Regions from separate parts of the Micromonospora sp. NPDC049151 genome, predicted to be linked through region 3. Evidence: riboswitches for the same ligand, from Rfam matches in the RefSeq annotation. Region 3 holds a riboswitch; each other region holds the start of a gene.
What was found. A riboswitch is a leader RNA that binds a small molecule or an ion and turns the genes downstream of it on or off. The one in region 3 is predicted to bind cyclic di-AMP.
Positions count from the first base shown of each region.

Region 1: linked by a shared signal. The riboswitch ahead of AB0B20_RS10965 (hypothetical protein) and the one ahead of AB0B20_RS06130 (NlpC/P60 family protein) in region 3 are both predicted to bind cyclic di-AMP.
Region 2: linked by a shared signal. The riboswitch ahead of AB0B20_RS19500 (C39 family peptidase) and the one ahead of AB0B20_RS06130 (NlpC/P60 family protein) in region 3 are both predicted to bind cyclic di-AMP.
Region 4: linked by a shared signal. The riboswitch ahead of AB0B20_RS13175 (hypothetical protein) and the one ahead of AB0B20_RS06130 (NlpC/P60 family protein) in region 3 are both predicted to bind cyclic di-AMP.

Region 1 is NZ_JBEZDP010000007.1:119,278-123,900, reverse strand. Features, by position in the region: gene AB0B20_RS10985 (heavy-metal-associated domain-containing protein) at 37-243, opposite strand; gene AB0B20_RS10980 (metal-sensitive transcriptional regulator) at 324-623, shown strand; gene AB0B20_RS10975 (SHOCT domain-containing protein) at 750-959, shown strand; gene AB0B20_RS10970 (YibE/F family protein) at 1,109-2,383, shown strand; cyclic di-AMP (ydaO/yuaA leader) riboswitch at 2,538-2,669, shown strand; gene AB0B20_RS10965 (hypothetical protein) at 2,673-3,701, shown strand; gene AB0B20_RS10960 (carbonic anhydrase) at 3,761-4,414, opposite strand; gene AB0B20_RS10955 (MarR family winged helix-turn-helix transcriptional regulator) at 4,580-4,623, shown strand, end outside.
Region 2 is NZ_JBEZDP010000016.1:83,455-88,077, forward strand. Features, by position in the region: gene AB0B20_RS19485 (acyltransferase) at 1-981, shown strand, start outside; gene AB0B20_RS19490 (hypothetical protein) at 1,062-1,403, shown strand; gene AB0B20_RS19495 (hypothetical protein) at 1,533-2,297, shown strand; cyclic di-AMP (ydaO/yuaA leader) riboswitch at 2,607-2,749, shown strand; gene AB0B20_RS19500 (C39 family peptidase) at 2,944-3,801, shown strand; gene AB0B20_RS19505 (alpha/beta hydrolase) at 4,028-4,623, shown strand, end outside.
Region 3 is NZ_JBEZDP010000003.1:227,996-232,618, reverse strand. Features, by position in the region: gene AB0B20_RS06135 (peptidoglycan recognition family protein) at 1-1,418, opposite strand, end outside; cyclic di-AMP (ydaO/yuaA leader) riboswitch at 1,657-1,792, shown strand; gene AB0B20_RS06130 (NlpC/P60 family protein) at 1,804-2,835, shown strand; gene dcd (dCTP deaminase) at 2,901-3,479, opposite strand; gene AB0B20_RS06120 (pyridoxamine 5'-phosphate oxidase family protein) at 3,558-4,103, shown strand; gene AB0B20_RS06115 (zinc metalloprotease) at 4,173-4,623, opposite strand, start outside.
Region 4 is NZ_JBEZDP010000009.1:95,145-99,767, reverse strand. Features, by position in the region: gene AB0B20_RS13185 (STAS domain-containing protein) at 1-162, shown strand, start outside; gene AB0B20_RS13180 (SRPBCC family protein) at 264-716, shown strand; gene AB0B20_RS13175 (hypothetical protein) at 740-1,813, opposite strand; cyclic di-AMP (ydaO/yuaA leader) riboswitch at 1,818-1,948, opposite strand; gene AB0B20_RS13170 (cation diffusion facilitator family transporter) at 2,092-3,006, opposite strand; gene AB0B20_RS13165 (AAA family ATPase) at 3,111-4,623, opposite strand, start outside.

The DNA of each region.
Region 1 (4,623 bases), on a different contig from region 3:
GGTGTCTCCTCGGTTTCCGCGGGTCCGTCGGACCCGTCACGCACCGACGAGGTCGTAGCCGGCCTCGTCGACCGCCGCGCGGACCGCGTCCACGTCCAGCGGGTCCTGACTGGTGACGGTGACCCGGCCGCCGGCCAGGTCGACCTGGACGTCGGTGACGCCCGGAAGCGCGCTCAGCTCGGTGCTCACCGAGTTGACGCAGTGCCCGCAGGTCATGCCGCTCACCTGGTAGGTGCTCTCCATCTCGCCCTCCGATCTTATACCCCCCAGGGGTACGTTCGAGACGTTAGCATACCCCCGAGGGGTACGCTATCCTCGTTTCCATGACCGCGCCGTCCAGCCCGACCCGGGGCTACACCGCCAGCAAGGACCAACTCCTCGCCCGGCTCCGCCGGATCGAGGGTCAGGTCCGTGGCATCGAGAAGATGGTCGAGGACGACCGCTACTGCATCGACGTGCTCACCCAGATCTCGGCCATCCAGGCGGCGCTGGACAAGGTCGGCCTCGGCCTGCTCGACGGCCACGCCCGGCACTGCATGCACGAGGGCGCCGCCGAGGGCCGGGCCGACGAGATGGCGACCGAGATGATGGCCGCCGTCGGCCGCCTGATGAAGCGCGGCTGAGCGGGGACCTCCGGCCCCCGGAACCAGGCACATCGACCCGCGCCGACGCGTCGGGCCGGTCGTACCGTCGAAGTGGCGGGCAGGCCGACCCCGGCGGACCCGCGGCGACGGACGGAGGGCGGCCCGATGATGTGGCAGAGCCCGATGATGGGCTGGATGTGGATCTGGTCCCTGCTGGTGCTCGCGGTGCTGGCGGGGCTCGTCTGGGCGGCCGTGCGGTGGACCGGCCCCCAGTACCTGGGCCCGACGACGGCCCGGCGCATCCTGGACGAGCGGTACGCGCGCGGCGAGATCGACGAGGACGAGTACCGGCGACGCCGGGCCGGTCTGACCTGATCACGCGAGGCGAGCGTCACCGGTCCCGGTGAGGTCAGGCTGCCTACCATGGCCGGGCGACGACCCGGACGTGGTCGACACGTCCGCGCCGCCCGGGTGACCAGACCGGTCCGGCGGACCAGGCGTCGCCCCGACCGTTGGGAGACGCCATGGGTGCCGACCACACCCGCCCCGCACCCGCCGCGCCGCCGGGCGTACGCCGGCTGCTCGTCGCAGTGGTGGTGCCGCTGTTCGCACTCACCGTGATCGCGGCGCTGGTCCTCTGGCCCCGGCAGGACCGGGAGCCGGTGGGCGGCGCGGACGTCCCCCGCTACCACGGCACGGTGACCCGGGTGGTCACCGAGCCCTGCCCGCCGACCCCGGAGGCCCCGGACGGCGGGGGCGGCCCCTGCGGCACCGTGACGGTGACCGCCGAGCAGGGTCCGGACGCGGGCCGCCAGGTCGAGACGCCGATCCCGGCCGGGCCCGGCGCGCCCCGGGTCGCGGTCGGCGACGAGGTGGTCCTGGTCGAGCTGACCGACCCGGCCGACCCGGCGGTGAAGTCCTACAACATCGCCGAGCACCAGCGCGGCACACCGCTGATCTGGCTGATGGTGCTGTTCGCCGCCGCGATCGTGGCGTTCGGCCGCTGGCGCGGGCTGGCCGCGCTCGCCGGCCTGGCGGCCAGCTTCGCCATCCTGCTCGGCTTCGTGCTGCCGGGCATCGGCGCCGGCCAGCCCCCGCTGCTGGTGGCGATCGTCGGCGCCGCGTTGATCATGTTCGTGGTGCTCTACCTGACCCACGGGATCACCGCGCAGACGTCGGTGGCGGTGCTCGGCACGCTGGGCAGCCTGGTGATCACCGGCGTGCTCGGCCTGCTCGCCACGTCCGCCACCCACCTGACCGGCTTCGGCAGCGAGGACGCCACCACGCTGTCCATGTTCCAGGCCGACGTGGACCTGCACGGCCTGCTGCTGGCCGGCATCATCATCGGCTCGCTGGGCGTGCTGGACGACGTCACGGTCACCCAGGCGGCCACCGTCACCGAACTGGCGCACGCCAACCCCGGGCTGTCCCGGCGGCAGCTCTACCGCGCGGCGACCCGGGTCGGCCGGGCCCACATCGCGTCCACCGTCAACACCATCGTGCTGGCGTACGCGGGCGCCTCGCTGCCGCTGCTGCTCCTGCTGGTCGCCGACTCCCGCCCGGTCAGCGAGATCCTCACCAGCGAGTTCCTCGCCCAGGAGATCGTCCGCAGCGCGGTGGCCACGCTCGGCCTGATCGCCGCCGTACCGCTGACCACCGGCCTGGCCGCGATCGTGACCACCGCCGGGCGGCGCCCGCGCGGCGCGGAGCCGGCGCCGCCCGCGCCCCGGCCGCCGGCCGGACGGGACGACGCGCTGGAGGCGCTCGGCGGCGGAAGGAGTACGGAGGCCGCATGGTGAGACTCCGCAGCGTGACCATCGATTTCAAACGCGACGCTGGTCACGGTGCGCCACGGCGAAATCTCGCTATTGGTCGGCTTCCGGACGTAGATCCTCACGAGTGCTGTCGGGTAACCTCGCTGCCGGTCACCGCCGAAGGCGCGCACCGGCGCCAGCGGTGCCGCCGCCCAATCGCCCACGGGCGAGCCGGGGAACCAGGTACATGGGGTGAATCCGCGACAGCGGTAGGGGCCACTTCCGTCCCGAACCCGTCAGCTAACCCGGTCGGCGGCCGACGGAAGGGAACACTGTGACGGCACCCCTGCGCCGCTGGCTGACACCCGTGGTGGCCGTGCTGGCCTCACTGGCCGTGCTGGCCGGGCCGACGCCGGCGACCGCGGCCCCCGCCGCGGCGGCACCCGGCAACCCCTCGGGCCACGAGGAGGACGGCGAACCGCCGCTCATCACCGAGGCGATCGACTCCGCCAACCGGAACTTCCTCCAGGCCAAGGCGAAGCTCGCCAAGTCGCAGGACCGCCAGCGGCGGCTGGCGGCCGAGGTGAAGACGGCACAGGCCGAACTCGACGCGCTCAGCCCGCAGGTCAACCAGCTCGCCGCCCAGTCCTACCGGACCGGCCGGATGGGCGCGATGGCGATGCTGCTGGAGAGCAACTCCCCCGACTCGTTCGTCCGCCGGGTCAACGCCCTGGACGAGCTGAACCTCCTCAACGCGCAGCGCCTGGCCGCCATCAACGCGGTCAAGACCCGCGCCGAGCAGGCCAAGATCGCGATGGACGCCGAGGTCCGCGAGCAGGAGAAGCAGAAGAACGCGATGGAGCGCGAGAAGGTGCAGGCCGAGCGCGCGCTGAAGCTCGTCGGCGGCCTCGGCTTCACCGGCGGACTGGTCTCCGCCACCTCACCGGTCGCCAAGATCGCCCCCGGCCGCACCGCCGACGGCGGGTGGAAGGCCGAGTCGTGCAGCGAGGACGACCCGACCACCTCGGGCTGCGTCACGCCGCGCACGCTGCACGCGTACAAGGAGGTCCGGCGCGCGGGCTTCAAGCGCTTCGTGGGCTGCTACCGGTCCGGCGGGCCGTGGGAGCACCCCAAGGGCAAGGCGTGCGACTGGTCGCTGCAGAACAGCGGCTTCGCACCCTGGCACAACAACGACACCCGCAGGTACGGCAACGAGGTGGCCGCCTTCCTCATCCGCAACGCCGACCGGCTGGGCATCTACTACGTCATCTGGAACCGGCAGATCTGGTTCCCGGCCACCGGCTGGCGCTCCTACAGCGGGCCGTCGAACCACACCGACCACGTCCACATGTCGCTGCTCTGACGCCGGACACCACGAAGAAGGGGCCGCCCTCGGGCGGCCCCTTTCGTCTTCCCCGTGGATCAGCTCGCCAGCGCCGGGTCTGCGGGCGCCGCCGGGGCGGGCAGCGGGGCCGGGGCCTGCGCCACGGTCCGCACCTCGCCGCCGGCGAGCCGGTACGACATGCCGACCACCGTGCACCGCCCCGCCGCCACCCGCTCGGCCAGCACGCCGGACCGGGCCAGCAGCGTCTCCACGGTCTGCGCGATGTGCACGTCGATGATGCCGTCGAGGTCCTCGACGCCCTGGCGGGCGGCGCGCAGCAGGCTGGGCGAGACCGCGTCCACCACCGCGCCCAGGTGCCCGGCCGGGGCGGCGCCGGTCCGGACCCCCTCGCGGGCGGCCTGGACCGCGCCGCACGAGTCGTGCCCGAGCACCACCACGAGCGGAGTGCCCAGCACGGTGACGGCGTACTCGACGCTGCCGAGCACCTCCGGCCCGGCGGTGTGCCCGGCGGTACGCACCACGAAGAGGTCACCGAGGCCGCGATCGAAGATGATCTCGGCGGCGAGCCGCGAGTCGGAGCAGCCGACGATCACCGCGAACGGGTGCTGGCCGTCGGCGACAGCCGCCCGATGGCCGGCGTCCTGATTCGGATGCTGGGGGACGCCGGTGACGAACCGGTGATTACCGGCACGCAGTTCGGCAAGTGCCTGCTCCGGGGTCCTCGGCGTCATGTCGCTCACCTCGTCTACCAGGGAACTACCAGGCCGGACGGCCTCGCGACCAACGTTCACACGCCCCTCGGGAGCCGTCAAGATTCGTGATACGCATTTCATACTTTCCGTCGCCGCCCGCCTCCGGACCGCGCCGATTCGGCAGGTGGCGGCGGTGGCCATAGCATGACCACCATGGCGACCACACCAGTTGAGGACGGGAGCCGCCG
Region 2 (4,623 bases), on a different contig from region 3:
GAACGCGCGTGGACGTTCCTGCGCCGGCGGCTCGCCAAGATCTACCCGAACCACGTGGTGACGTTCGTGGCGGCGCTGGCGATCGCGGCCTGGTTCGCCGACCCGGTCGTGCCCTGGGCGGCGATCGGCAACTTCTTCCTGGTCCAGGCGTGGATCCCGCTGGGCGGCTACTTCTACAGCGTCAACAACGTGAGCTGGTCGCTCTCCTGTGAGCTGGCGTTCTACCTGTGCCTGCCGCTCGTGGTGCCGTGGCTGCGCCGGGCCCGTACCGGGGCGCTGCGGACCGTGCTGGTCGCGGCGCCGCTGCTCATCCTGGCGCTGTGGCCCGGCCAGCACCTGGTGCCGGAGGAACAGCGGTGGTGGTTCACCCAGATCTTCCCGGTGACCCGGTCGCTGGAGTTCTGGATGGGGGTGGCCGCCGCCGAGCTGATGCGCCGGCACCGCTGGCGCGGACCCAACCTCGCCGCCGCCACCGGCATCTTCGTCGCCACCTGGGTGGTCGCCGCGATGTGGATCCCGGCCGAGTTCTGGGCCGCCCTGCTCGCCGTGGCGTACCTGCTGGTCATCGCCGCCGCGGCGGACGCCGACGTGCGCGGCCGGTCCACCCCGTGGCGGTCCCGGGCGATGGTCTGGCTCGGTGAGGTCTCGTTCGCCTTCTACCTGGTCCACGTGCTGGTCATGGTCACCGTGCTGCGGCTGACCGGGCACTGGGGGACCGGGCTGCCCGGCTGGCGCGGCCCGCTCGCGGTGCTCGGTTTCCTGGTGGTCACGCTCGCGCTGGCCGCCGCGCTGCACCGCTGGGTGGAGGTGCCGATGATGCGCCTGCTCGGCCCGTCCCGCCGGGCCCGCGCGGCGTCGCGCGCACCGGCCGTGCCGGCTCCGCGCGGGCCCGCCGCCACCCCGGCCGCCGACGGCGGCGCGACGTCCGGGACCGGTCCGGCCGAGGGCGTCGAGTACGCCGGGCGGCGTCGCCCGGACTGACACGCGCACACGTCGGCCGGTCGATCCGCGACACGCCGTGCGGCGGTGCGTTGGTGGGGGATCGGCGGTAATTTGTACCCGTGCTTCCGATCGCGCTCACCTGCCCCGTGTGGTGGGTGGCGCGCTGGGCCGCCCGGATGTTCGCCAGTCTCGCCGTGGTCGTCGCCTGCTCGTTCGGCGCCGCCGCGCTGCCGTCCGGTGTCGCCGCCGCTCCGGCTCCGGCGGTCGCCGTCCCGGCGTACCCGGCCGTGGGCGCCTCGGCTGCCGCACGGCCGGAGGCCGACCGCGTGGCCGAGTGGCACGCCCGTCCCGCCGGTGGCCCGGCACCCGCCGCCCGGGTGGCGGTCCCGGGTGACCCGCAGCCGGTCCCGGCCGGCCGGACCGCCGCGCCGGCCGGCCCGCGGGCACCGCCCGCCCGCTGATCCACCCACGGGCCGCGCCCGTTCACCGCACCCACCGCACGTCATCCCCGCACCCGCCACGGCGGCCCAACGGCGCCCGGCGAGGTCGTGCGGGTCCTCCCGCCAGGTCCTTCCCGTGAGGTGCCGACCATGTCGCAGACCGCTCTGTACCACTTCCTCACCTCCGTGCCCGAGGCCGCCGCCATCTGGTCCTTCCTGCTGCTGCTCGCCCTCGGCCTGCTCGCCGCGCTCGTGGCCCGGCCCGACCGCGACGCCGCGCCGGAGGCCGCCGCCGAACCGGCCGACGCCGACGCCGCCCGCCGCGACGACCTGATCCGGTACGCCGAGGAGGTGGCGGTGGCCGCCGCCGGGGCCGCCCAGACCGCCCGGCGCCGCCGGGAGCAGTGGCTGGCCGCGCAGGACGAGGCGGACCGGGCGTGGACCGCGTACGACGAGGCGGACGCCGCCGCCCGACGCCTGGCCGGCGCCGCCGCGCTGGCCGCCCCGCGCACACCCCGAACCCCCGCGGAGTACGCGACCCGGGAGCGCTGGCTGCGCCACGCCGCCATGACGGCGCACTGGCGGGGCGACCTGAGCGCCCGCCAGCTCGCCGACGTGCTGGCCCGCCGCAACGGCTGGGATCCGCGCCGGCACCCGGCCGACCAGGAGATCGTGCTGGCCCGCATCGTCCGGGACGGGCGCCGGGCCGGGTGGGAGAGCGCCGCCGCGCGGGAGCGGCAGTCCTGGCGGGACGCGGAACTGGCCGCCGAGGCCGCCCGTACGCTCGCCGCCGAGGCGTACGCGGCCACCGCGGCGCTGTGGCCCGCCCCGGCGTACCGGAGCGCCGCGACGAACCCGCTGCCGGTGCCCGCGCCGGTGCGGCGTGCCAGGTGGCGTCCGGCCCGGGTGGGCTGAGACGGGCGTCTCGACCGAATCGTTACCCGCGATGTTTGCGGGCCCGGGGACCCGGCCCGTCGAATCGGGCGCCGGGCGCAGAACGGGCCATCGAGTCACGCGACTGCGGGCCGGCTGCTCGCAGTCTGTCCGCTTTCCGCCGCCGGGTGACGTGAAAACCGCTTGTCCCATCGAGTGAAGTCAGTAACCGGCTGTTCCGAAATCCGTTACCGCAGATCACGTTTACGCAGGTCGGGACGTTTGGCAGGGGGCAATACCGGCCGGTAGTGTCGGCGCGTCGATGCGGTAACCGATCGCCGACGGCGACGCCGCACCGACCCGCCTAATCGTGTCTCACGAACCGGGGACCCATAAGCAACATCGGGGTGAATCCGCGGGCCCACGGCCCGTGGTAGGGCGTACTTCCCGCCCGAATCCGTCAGCTAACCCGGTCGGCGGTCACGGAAGGAGTACCGACCTCGTGCCCACCCCCCGATCGTCCCCCCGCCTCCACGGCAACGCGGTGCCCGCGCTCGCCTGACGCGCGACCGCAACCGCCCCCCTGGGCGCCCGGCGTCACGGGCGTTCCCGATCCCCCGGCCATCCGGCCCCGCCAGCACGCGTGAGTTCCTCCGCGTGCCGGGCCGGCGTGCGCCGCTCACGCCCCGTGGAGGATTTCGTGAAGCACCACCTGAAGCGTCAGCTACGACGGATCGTCACCGAACGCCCGTACCAGATCATCGCCGGATCGGCCGCCGCGCTCGTGCTGGCCGCCGGTGCCGGCACCGTCGCCACCGCCGGTGACGACGCGCCGGTCCAGGAGAACACCGCATCGGTCGCCGAACTCGGCGCCGCCCGCCTCGGCGAGCAGCCCGCCAGCCGCGGCGAGGCCCGGATCGCCGTCCCGCAGGCGTCGCCCAGTGCCTCGGCCGCGCCGAGCGCGTCGCCCAGCGCGTCGGCGTCGGCGAAGGCGGCGGCGGACCCGGACACCACGGCGAAGGCGAAGCCGAAGCCGCCGTCGAGCAGGTCGCTCGACTACGACTACCAGGCGCAGATCAACTACTTCTACTGCGGCCCGGCCGCCGTGCGCAACGCGCTCAGCGCCGCCGGCATCGAGCGCAGCCAGGACGCGCTCGCCGGTCCGCTCGGCACCACCGAGATGGGCACCAACTCGGCCGAGGACACCACCCGGGTGCTCAACCAGCAGGTCAAGGGCAACCCGTACCGGACCCGCATGATTCCCGCCGGCTCCGCCAGCCCGGCTCAGATGGACCGGCTCCAGGCCGACGTGGTCGAGGCGATCAGCAACGGCCGCGCGGTCGTGGCGAACGTCGCCGGCACCGTCACCGACACCAACGGCGGCTGGCACTCGTTCCCCGGTGGCCACTACGTCGCGGTGGTGGGCTACAAGAACGACGGCCGGATGGTGCGGATCGCCGACTCGGCCGACCCGTCGCTGCCGTCGTACTGGGTCACCACGATCGACCTGGCGCACTGGATCGCCAGCCGCGGCTACTCCGCCTGACCCGTCCGCAAACCCGAAGGCCGGCACCCCCCGGGGGGTGCCGGCCTTCCCCGTCCCACCACCGCCCTCGTTGATCTTGCACTTTCGGCCCTTCCATAGCGGGGCAACACGGGCATCGGCGGGGCCGCAACCGCAAGATCGACGGGCGGGGGTGAGGGCGGGGCGGGACCGAGGTGGGGTGGGTTCGGTGTCGCGGGGGCGGGGCGGGCGGTGGCAGACTGCGCCAATGGGCGATACGACGGGTGACCGGCATCTGGTTCTCCTGCACGGCATGGGCGCCACCGGTGAGGTGTGGCTGCCCTGGGCGCCGCTGCTGGAGCGCCGCTGGCCCGGCCGCTGGCTCGCCAGCGATCTGGCCGGTCACGGCTGGTCGCCGCCGCTGCACGGCTACTCGTTCGAGGCCCTGGCCCAACGCGTGGCCGACGGGCTCGGCCCGGTCCGGCTCGGCCCCGACGACCGGCTCGTGCTGCTGGGGCACTCGCTCGGCGGGGTGGTGGCGCTGGCGCTCGCCGCCCGGCAGCGGGGTCTTCCGATCGACGCGGTGGTGGGCCTCGGCATCAAGGCGGTCTGGTCCCCGGCCGAGCTGGCGAAGTCGGCGGAGCTGGCCGCCCGGCCGGTCACCTGGTTCGCCACCCGCGACGAGGCGGCCCGGCGCTACCTGCGGGTATCAGGGCTGGCCGGACTGTTCGCCCCGGACCATCCCGTGGTGGAGGCGGGGCTGCGGCGGGAGGACGGCCGCTGGCGGCTCGCCATGGACCCGGCCGCGTTCGCGGTCGGGGAGCCCCGGCTGCCGGCGCTGCTGGCCGCCACCGACGTGCCGGT
Region 3 (4,623 bases):
CCCGGCGGCTGCTGGTTGCAGCCGGTGAACGCCGGCCGGTTGGTGGCGAAGTCCGGGTCGATGGTGACCAGACCGGTCCGCGCGGTGCCGGTGGTGCGGAACGGCGCCTTCATCAGGTCGAAGTAGTGCGACCAGTCCCAGTACGGTCCCGGGTCCCAGTGCATGCCGCCCACCGCGCCGGCGTTGATGCCGGGCACGTTGTCGTGGCCGATGATGTGCTGCCGGTCCATCGGGATGCCGAGCTTCAGCGCCAGGTGGCGCACCAGCTTGGCGGAGGTGCGGTACATCGCCTCGGTGTACCAGGTGCCCTGACCGGCGAAGCCCTCGTGCTCCAGGCCGATGGACTTCGCGTTGACGTACCAGTTGCCGGCGTGCCAGCCGACGTCCTTGGTCTTGATGTGCTGGGCGATGTAGCCGTCCACCGAGCGCAGCGTGTAGTGCCAGCCCAGGTAGTCGGCCCGCTTCACCAGGTCGACGCTCGGGCCGAAGTAGCCCTCGGTGTCGTGGATGACGATGTACTCGATCTTCTGCTGCTTCGGCCGGTCGCCAAGATCGTGGTTGCCGTAGTCACCCGGGTCGTCGCTGAGCTGCTCGTACGGCGCGGGGATCCACTCACAGGCCAGCCGCACCGGGCACTCCAGCCCGTCCGGCCGCTCGGCGTTACGCAAACCGAGCCGGGCCAGCCGGGAGCGGTCCGGCGTCGCGGCGGTGGCGGCGAGCGTGACCCGCTGGCCGTCGTCGGTGGTCCGGCTGGCGCCCTGGCCGAGCTGGTCGTACACCTCGTCGGCGAAGGCCGCCGCGCCGTCGGTGGTGTCCGCGCCGGAGTACCGGGCCACCGCGCCGTACCAGGCCGCCGGGTCGGTGCCGGCGCCGACCGGCCCGCCCAGAGCCTTCTGGTACGACGCCAGCAGCGCCGCGCCACCGCGGATGTTCGCGGCCGGGTCGGTCCGCAGCGTCCCGGCGTCGAGCCCGGTGAGCGCGGCGGCGGCGTCGAGCGTCTGGAGCGAGGCGGGCGGCAGCGGGGCCTCCCGCTCCGGCGTGGCGGCCGTGGCCGGGTCGAGCTTCAGTGGACGGGAGTCGTCGCCGCGCGGGTCCTCGTCCTCGTCGACGTGGGCGCTGCCCGGCATGGCGAGGATGTGCGCGGCGTCGGTCAGGTGCATCGGGCCGTAGCCGCCGCTGGTGCTCGGCTGCCCGGTGTGGGTGTCCCAGCGGGACTCCAGATAGGAGACACCGAGCAGCACGTTCTGCGGGACGCCGTACTCGGCGGCCGCGGCGGCGTATTGTTGTTGCCTGTCGCTCGCGGGCGGGGACGTGTCCGGCGCGGCGGTCACCGGGCCGGTCGTCGCCAGCGCGGTGGCGGTGGCCACGGCGGCGGCGAGCAGTATCCGTCTGCCCGACGGCGGGGCGGAGAGGTGCATCGAACCTCCTGGACAGGGATGGGGGTCACTGCGTCTCCACCCTCACTCCGCACACCCGTGACGGTCAATACCTTTCCAGTAAGTAATCAGCCGTGAAAGAAAATTTCACTTCCGTCAGTGGTTCGCCGCCGGATCGCGTACGGAGTGTCACGTCGCTGGAAGTTGCGGATCGATAACGGTGGTCCCTACTCTGGTGAATCGTCGGCCGTACGTCTCACCGTCCAACCCGGTCGGTGACGGACCGGCACCGCCGAGTCGCCCGCGGGCGAGCCGGGGAACCAGGTACCTGGGGTGAATCCGCAGCGATGCGGTAGGGCGGCTCCCTTCCCGCCCGAATCCGTCAGCTAACCCGGTAGGCGGAACTGAAGAAGGAGTACGGACGCCGGTGGCACTCCATGCCCCGCGGCCGTCGTCGAGCCGGTCTGTCGACCGGTCCACGGCTGTGCCGCGTACCCGCTGGTCCCGCTTCACCACCGCCCTCGCCGCCCTGGTCGGCACCGCTGTCGTCCTGACCGGTGGCGCCACCGCGGCACACGCCGAACCCTCGGTCGCCGAGATCGAGGCCCAGATCGACCGCGACTGGAACAAGCTCGAACCGGTCATCGAACAGGTCAACGCCGTACGCGAACAGCTCGCCGCGCGGCGCGAGCAGGCCGACGCGCTCGGCCGGCAGATCGCGCCCCTCCAGGCCCGGGTGGACGCCGCGCTCGGCCAGGTCGGCGGGCTCGCCGCCGACGCCTACAAGGGCGACAACCTCTCCACCGTCAACGCGCTGCTGGGCAGCCGCTCACCGGGTGACCTGGTCAACGGCCTGGAACTGCTCGACCGCTTCGCGCACCGGCAGCACGAGCAGGTGCGCTCCGTCGCCGCGCTGCGCGACGAACTGGCGGCGAAGAAGAAGCCGCTGGACGAGATGATCGCCGGGCTGGCGCGCACCGAGGCCCAGCTCGCGGCGAAGAAGAAGCAGATCGACGCCGAGATCGCCCGGCTGCAGAAGCTGCGGCTCAAGGTGTACGGCAAGGGCGGCGGCGGCCCGCTGCGCCCGGCGCCCTGCCCGGCCGGTTACCCCGGTGGCGCGGCCGGTGCGGCGGTCAAGTTCGCCTGCGCCCAGATCGGCAAGATCTACGTCTGGGGCGCGGCCGGGCCGGACCACTTCGACTGCTCGGGCCTGACCATGGCGGCGTGGGCCAAGGGCGGCGTGTCGCTGCCGCACAACGCACGCCAGCAGCACGGCGTGACGAAGCGGATCGGCCGTGCCGAGCTGCGTGCCGGTGATCTCGTCTTCTACTACGGCGACCTGCACCACGTGGCGATGTACGTGGGCGACGGCTGGGTGGTGCACGCCTCCCAGTCGGGCAAGCCCATCACGATGAAGCGGGTCGACGACGGCGACATCAACAGCTACGGCCGGGTGTAAGGAAGGGCCCCCTCTTAACGCCTCCGGTAGAGGAGGGGGCCCTTCTTAACAACTGCGGGCGTCCGTCAGCGCGTCGGCCAGGTGCGCCAGCTCTGCCAGGACCGGCTCGGCGTCGGGCCGCGCTGCCCCTGGTAACGCGAGCCGTAGACGGCCGAGCCGTACGGGTGCTCGGCCGGCGAGGAGAGCCGGAAGATGCAGAGCTGGCCGATCTTCATGCCCGGCCAGAGCGTGATCGGCAGGTTCGCCACGTTCGACAGCTCCAGCGTGACGTGGCCGGAGAAGCCCGGGTCGATGAATCCGGCCGTCGAGTGGGTCAGCAGCCCCAGCCGCCCCAGGCTCGACTTGCCCTCCAGCCTCCCGGCGAGCTGGTCGCCCAGCGAGATCACCTCAAGCGTGGAGGCGAGCACGAACTCGCCCGGGTGCAGCACGAACGGCTGTCCCTCCGGCACCTCGACCATCGAGGTCAGGTCGTCCTGCTGCTTCGACGGGTCGATGTGTGTGTAGAGATGGTTGTTGAAGACCCGGAACAGCCGGTCCAGGCGTACGTCGATGCTCGACGGCTGCACCAGCGTCGGCTCGAAGGGCTCCAGCGCGAGCGTGCCGGCCTTGATCTCGGAGACCAGGTCGCGGTCGGAGAGCAGCATCCGAACACCATAGCGACCGGTATGGGTGACCTGCGTGTCGCACTACATCTTCGTACACGTGTTCGATAGAGTGTCCACATGGCTTCCTGGTCCGAATTCGCCGCCGACGAGCCCCGCCTCGCCGACGAGATCCGCCTCCTGATGCAGCAGTATGGGCCGGGCTTCGGCTACCTCGCCACGGTCCGCGCCGACGGCGGCCCCCGGGTCCACCCGGTCTCCCCGGTGATCACCGCAGACGGGCTCTGGTGCTTCGTCGTCGACTCGCCGAAGCGCCGCGACCTCGAACGCGACGGCCGCTACGCGCTGCACTCGTTCCCGCCGGAGGAGAGCGACGACGAGGCGTACATCGCGGGGCGCGCGCGGCAGGTGACCGACCCTGCCACGGTGACGCGGCTGGCCCGGATCGCCCGCGCGGCGCCGCAGGGCGACTGGCGGCTGTTCGAGTTCACTGTCGAGGCGGCGATGCTGACCCGGCGCGACCCGGTGGCCCAGCCCGGCGCCGCCCCGCCGCAGGTGCGGGTGTGGCTCGATCCGCGCGGGGTCGAACCGGCCCGGCGTGACCCGGTTGCCGCCGAGGGCCTTCGCGGCCGGCACGGCTTCGACACCCGCCGCCCGGCCGCCTGACCCGGCCCACGACGAACGGTGCCGGCCCGTCCGAGGACAGGGCCGGCACCGGTGTACGCGGTACGACGGTCAGGCTGCGCGGTAGGCGTTCCACGCGGTAAGCATGCGGCTCGCCTGGCCGGCGGTGAACTGGTACATGCAGGAGTCGTACGTGTAGTCCATGAAGTTGGTGATCGGGTCCTTGCCGGCGGTCGAGCAGGTGTCCCGGCCGGTCGGGCACTGGTACGCCGGGGACGCTTCGGCCGGGGTGTCGGAGACGCTGTCGCCCGAGCCGGAGCAGCCGCCCTGGAAGGTGTGGTAGAGGTTCAGCCAGTGGCCGACCTCGTGGGTGCCGGTGTCACCCTGGTTGTAGTTGGTCGCGGTGCCGCCGGGCAGCGACTCGTTGAGCACCACCACGCCGTCCATCTTGTCCAGCGTCCGCTTCGGGAACGTCGCCCAGCCCAGCAGGCTGTCGCTCAGCTCGCCCAGGTAGATGTTCAGCGTGTTCTTGCCGCCCTCACGCAGCGAGGTCTTCATCGAG
Region 4 (4,623 bases), on a different contig from region 3:
GCCGGCTTCCAGACCTGCGAGGTCAGCGGCGTCAAGCTCGTGGTCACCGAGCCGAGCCGGTTCGTGCACCGGCAGCTCTGGGTGACCGGCCTGCTCGGCCTCTTCGGCGCGCCCGAGCCGTGGTTCGCCGACGACACCCCCGAGGTGCTGCCCGGCGCCTGAGCGCCGTTCGCACCCCCTGCGGCCAGGGGACCTTCTACCCGTTGCCAGTCCGGCGTCGGTACGGGACGATCGTCGCGACGCACGACGGCGAGGGGGCCCGCTTGCAGAGCAGCGACAGCTTCAGCTACACCGTGCAGGCCCGGTGCAGCCGGGCCGAAGCGGTGGCCCTGCTAGGCGACCTGAGTCGCCAGGGTGAGCTGCATCCGCTGATCGTCCGGGTCCGGAAGCTGCCGGCCCGGCCCGGCGCGCTGGCCAGCTACGCGATCACCGACCGGCTGCAACTCGGCCCGCTGCACTTCCCGGTGACCTACCAGGCGGACGTGCTGATCGCGAGCGAGGACGAGGTGGTCACCGTCGCCCGGCAGCAGCCGGCGACGACCGTACGCAACCACACCCGGCTGCGCGACGAGGACGACGGCACGGTACGCGTCGAGGTGGAGATCACGCTCACCGCGCCGGCACCGCTGTTCGGGTACGCGTTCCGCCAGGCCCGGGCGGCTCACCTGGGCCTGGCGGCGCGTCTCGGAGCGACCCTGGAGGGCCGGCCGGCCTGATCCGGCCGGCCCCTTCCGGGCGCTCAGTACACCGACAGGTGCACGTGGTTGGTGTGGTCGCTGGACGGGTCGCCGTTGCCCCCGCTGTACGACTTCCACCCGCTGCTGGGCAGCCAGATCTGCTTGAACCAGATCACGTAGAGCACGGCGAGCGGGTCGGCGTTGCGCACGAAGTACGCGGCCAGGTTGTTGCCGTACGTCCGGTCGCCGCCGGAGGCCACGCCGCCGAAGCCGTTCTTCTGCGCGGCGAAGTCGCAGGCCCGCCCCTTCGGGTGCTCGCCCGAGCCGCTGGGCCGGTGGCACGAGACGTACCTGGTGAAGCCGGCCGCCTTCGCCTGTTGCAGCGCGTGCAGCGTGCGCGGGGTGATGCAGCCGTTGGCCGGGGTCGGGTCGTTGACGCTGCACGACTCCGGGGGCCAGGAGCCGTCCGAGTTGCGCGGCGCCGGCTTCGCGTTCTTGGTGGAGGTGCCCTGGACGCTGCCGCCGCTGCTGCTGCGCGTGGCGCGGTCGTTCGCCACCTCCAGGGCGCGCTCGGCCTGCTCCTTGCGCTTGGCCATCACCGTCACCTGCTTGCGCTGCTCGCGGATCTCGCCGTCGAGCTGGGCGCGGGTGCGGGTGGCCTGGTCCCGGGTGGCGATCAGGTCGCGCAGCGTACGGTCCTCGTGCGCGGCGACCTGTTCCAGCGCGGCGGCCCGGTCCATGAAGCCCTCCGGGCTGCTGCTGCCCAGCAGCACCCCGGCGGTGCCCAGGCGGCCGTTGCGGTACGCCACGGCGGCGATCTCGCCGACCTTGGCGTCGCGTACGGCCAGCTCGGCGCCGACCGTCTTGAGCTGTTCGTTCAGTTGCTTCTGGCGGCTCACCGACCGGTTCAGCGCGGCCTTGGCCTCCAGCCAGCCCTTGCTGGCGGCGTCGAGCTGGGCACGCAGTTCGGGCGTGCCGCCCTCGTCGTCGCCGCCGGGCGCGGCGGCGAGCAGGCCGGTCGCCGGCCCCGCCGAGGCGGGGGAGACCGGAACAGTCGCGACGCCGAGGGCCAGCGTCGCGACGAGCAGGGCCGCCAACCGGGCGGCTGTCCGTCGTACAGGTGCCACGTGGGGCATTCACACGTCCTTCCGTCAACGCCGACCGGGTTAGCTGACGGGTTCGGGACGGAAGATCCCTACCGCTGACGCGGATGCACCCCACGTACGTGGTTCCCCGGCTCGTCCCTGCGGACGATTAGGCGACGGCCGCCCCACCGGGGCCGGTGGCGTCCGCGGGTGCGGCCGCGACCGACACTACCGGCGCTGCCCGGGCGTGGCTCGGTGGAGCAACGCCACTAGGTGGGGCAAAACCGGCATAAGACTACAACAGCCACAGTGATTTAAGTCTGCCCTAATCACCACTCGGTCTTCCCGCACACGCCGGCCGACGCTCCGGGTTCGACCTGCAACGTGGCGTGATCGATGGAGAAGTCCTCGTGCAGGGCGGCCCGCGCGGCGGCCAGCACCTGCCCCGGGTCCACGCCCGGGTCGGTGGTCAGGTGCGCCGAGGCCACCTCCATGCCCGAGGTGAGCGTCCACACGTGCAGGTCGTGCACCTCGGCCACGCCGGGTACGGCGGCCAGCCGGTCGTGCACGGCGGTCACCTGGAGGTGCTCCGGCGCGGCCTGCACCAGGATGCGCAGCGCGGCCCGGCCGAGCCGCCAGGTGCGCGGCAGGATGAACAGGCCGATCCCGACGGCTACCAGCGGATCGGCCCACCACCAGTCGGTCGCGGCGATGACCAGCGCGGCGGCGATCACGCCGAGCGAGCCGAGCAGATCGCCGAGCACCTCCAGGTACGCCCCGCGCAGGTTGATGCTCTCCTTCGCCCCGGCGCGCAGCAGCGCGAACGCGACGATGTTGGCGAGCAGGCCGAGCACCGCCACCACGAGCATCGGGCCGGCCAGCACCTCCGGCGGCTCGCCGAACCGGCGTACCGCCTCGACCAGGACGTAGAGCGCGACGGCGCCGAGCAGCACGGCGTTGGCCAGGGCGGCGAGCACCTCCAGCCGGTAGAGCCCGAACGTGCGCTGCGGGTCGGTGCCGGCGCGGCGGGCGGCGGTGATCGCGGCCAGTGCCATGCCGATGCCGAGGACGTCGGTGAACATGTGCCCGGCGTCGGAGAGCAGCGCGAGCGAGCCGGTGGTGAAGGCGGCCACCGCCTCGACCACCATCAGGACGGCGAGCAGCGCGAAGGCGGCCCAGAGGCGGCCCCGGTGGCGGTGTGCCGCGTTGGCCACCGCGCCGCTGTGGTCATGACCTGCGCCCACGCCAACACCCTTCCTGCCCCGTACCGGCCAGGCCCAATGTATGTTCACATCGCTATGTATGCAACTGAACTGTGGGTGACGTCAGGGGCGCGGACGGGTGTCCCTCAGAGCGGGTCGAGCGTGGTGAGGCGCTGGGTCGCCCGGGACAGCGCCACGTAGAGCGTGCGTACCCCCGAACCGGGGTCGGCCCGGATCTCACTCGGCGCCACCAGCACCACGCCGTCGTACTCCATGCCCTTCGCCTGGAGGCTGGTGACCACCTGGAGCCGGCTCGCGCCGAGCGCGCCCAGCCAGCCGGCCACCTCGTCCCGGCGTGGCACCGGCGTGATCACACCAACGGTGCCCTCCACCTGCGCGAGCAGCGCCTCGGCCGCCTCGACGGTGGCCGCCGGCAGGTCGGCGGCGGGCACCGTGCGCTCGACCGGCGGCACGCCGGTGGACCGCACCGCGTCGGGCAGCGGCAGGTCCGGGTAGAGCCGGCGGATCTCCGCCGCCGCCACCGCGAAGATCTCCGCCGAGTTGCGGTAGTTGGTGGTCAGCTCGTAGCGGTGCCGCTTGCGTCGGCCCAGCGCCTGGTCCCGGGCGCGGTCCAGCTCCTGCGGGTCGCCGGTCCAGGCGGTCTGCGCCGGATCGCCGACCACCGTCCAGGACGCCAGCCGCCCGCGCCGCCCGACCATCCGCCACTGCATCGGCGAGACGTCCTGCGACTCGTCCACCACCACGTGCGCGTAGTCGCGGTAGTCGGCCGGACGCTCCCGGGCCGCCGCGCGGGCGGCACGCTGCCGGTCGGCGTACGTGCTCAGCTCGCGCACGCCACCGGCGAGCTGGTACGGGTCGCGCCTGGGCCGGGCCCGCTGCACGGGCTTGCCGAGCAGCGCGTCCAGCTCGTCGAGCAGCGCGATGTCCGCCACGGTCAGCCCGTCGGTCCCGAGCGTGCGGTACGCCTGCCCGAGCAGCCGGATCTCGGCCGAGGAGAGGATCCCCCCGGCGTAGCGGCGCAGCCGGTCCGGGCGGGCCAGCCAGTCCAGCACGTGCCGCGGGTGCAGCCGCGGCCACCACGCCTTGAGGAACTCGCGGAACTCCGGCCGCTCGATGATCTCGTCCTCGAACGCCGGCTGCTCCGGCAGCCGGCCCACCCGCAGCGTGCGGGCCTGCGCGTAGAGCGCGGCGAGCACCGCGTCGAACGCCGCCCGGCGCACCTCGTTGCGGCGGGCGCCCCGGGCCAGCGTCCGGTCCCGGACCGCGTCCAGCGCGGCGCGCTCCAGGCGCAGCAGCTCGCCCCGGTAGAGCAGGCGCAGCTCGGCCGGGGAGTCCGGCACCGCGTCGCGGACCGCGCGTTCCAGCACCCGGCGCATCCGCAGCGAACCCTTCACCGCCGCCACGTCCGGCGGGTCGGCGCGGGACGCGGACAGGCCGGGGAACAGCGAGCCGAGCGAGTGCAGCGTGGCCGTCTCCTCGCCCAGCGAGGGCAGCACCGAGGCGATGTACTCGACGAACACGCCGGACGGGCCGACCACGAGGATGCCGCCGCCGGCGTACCGGGCCCGGTCGGAGTAGAGCAGGTACGCGGCCCGGTGCAGCGCCACCGCCGTCTTGCCGGTGCCCGGGCCGCCGGAG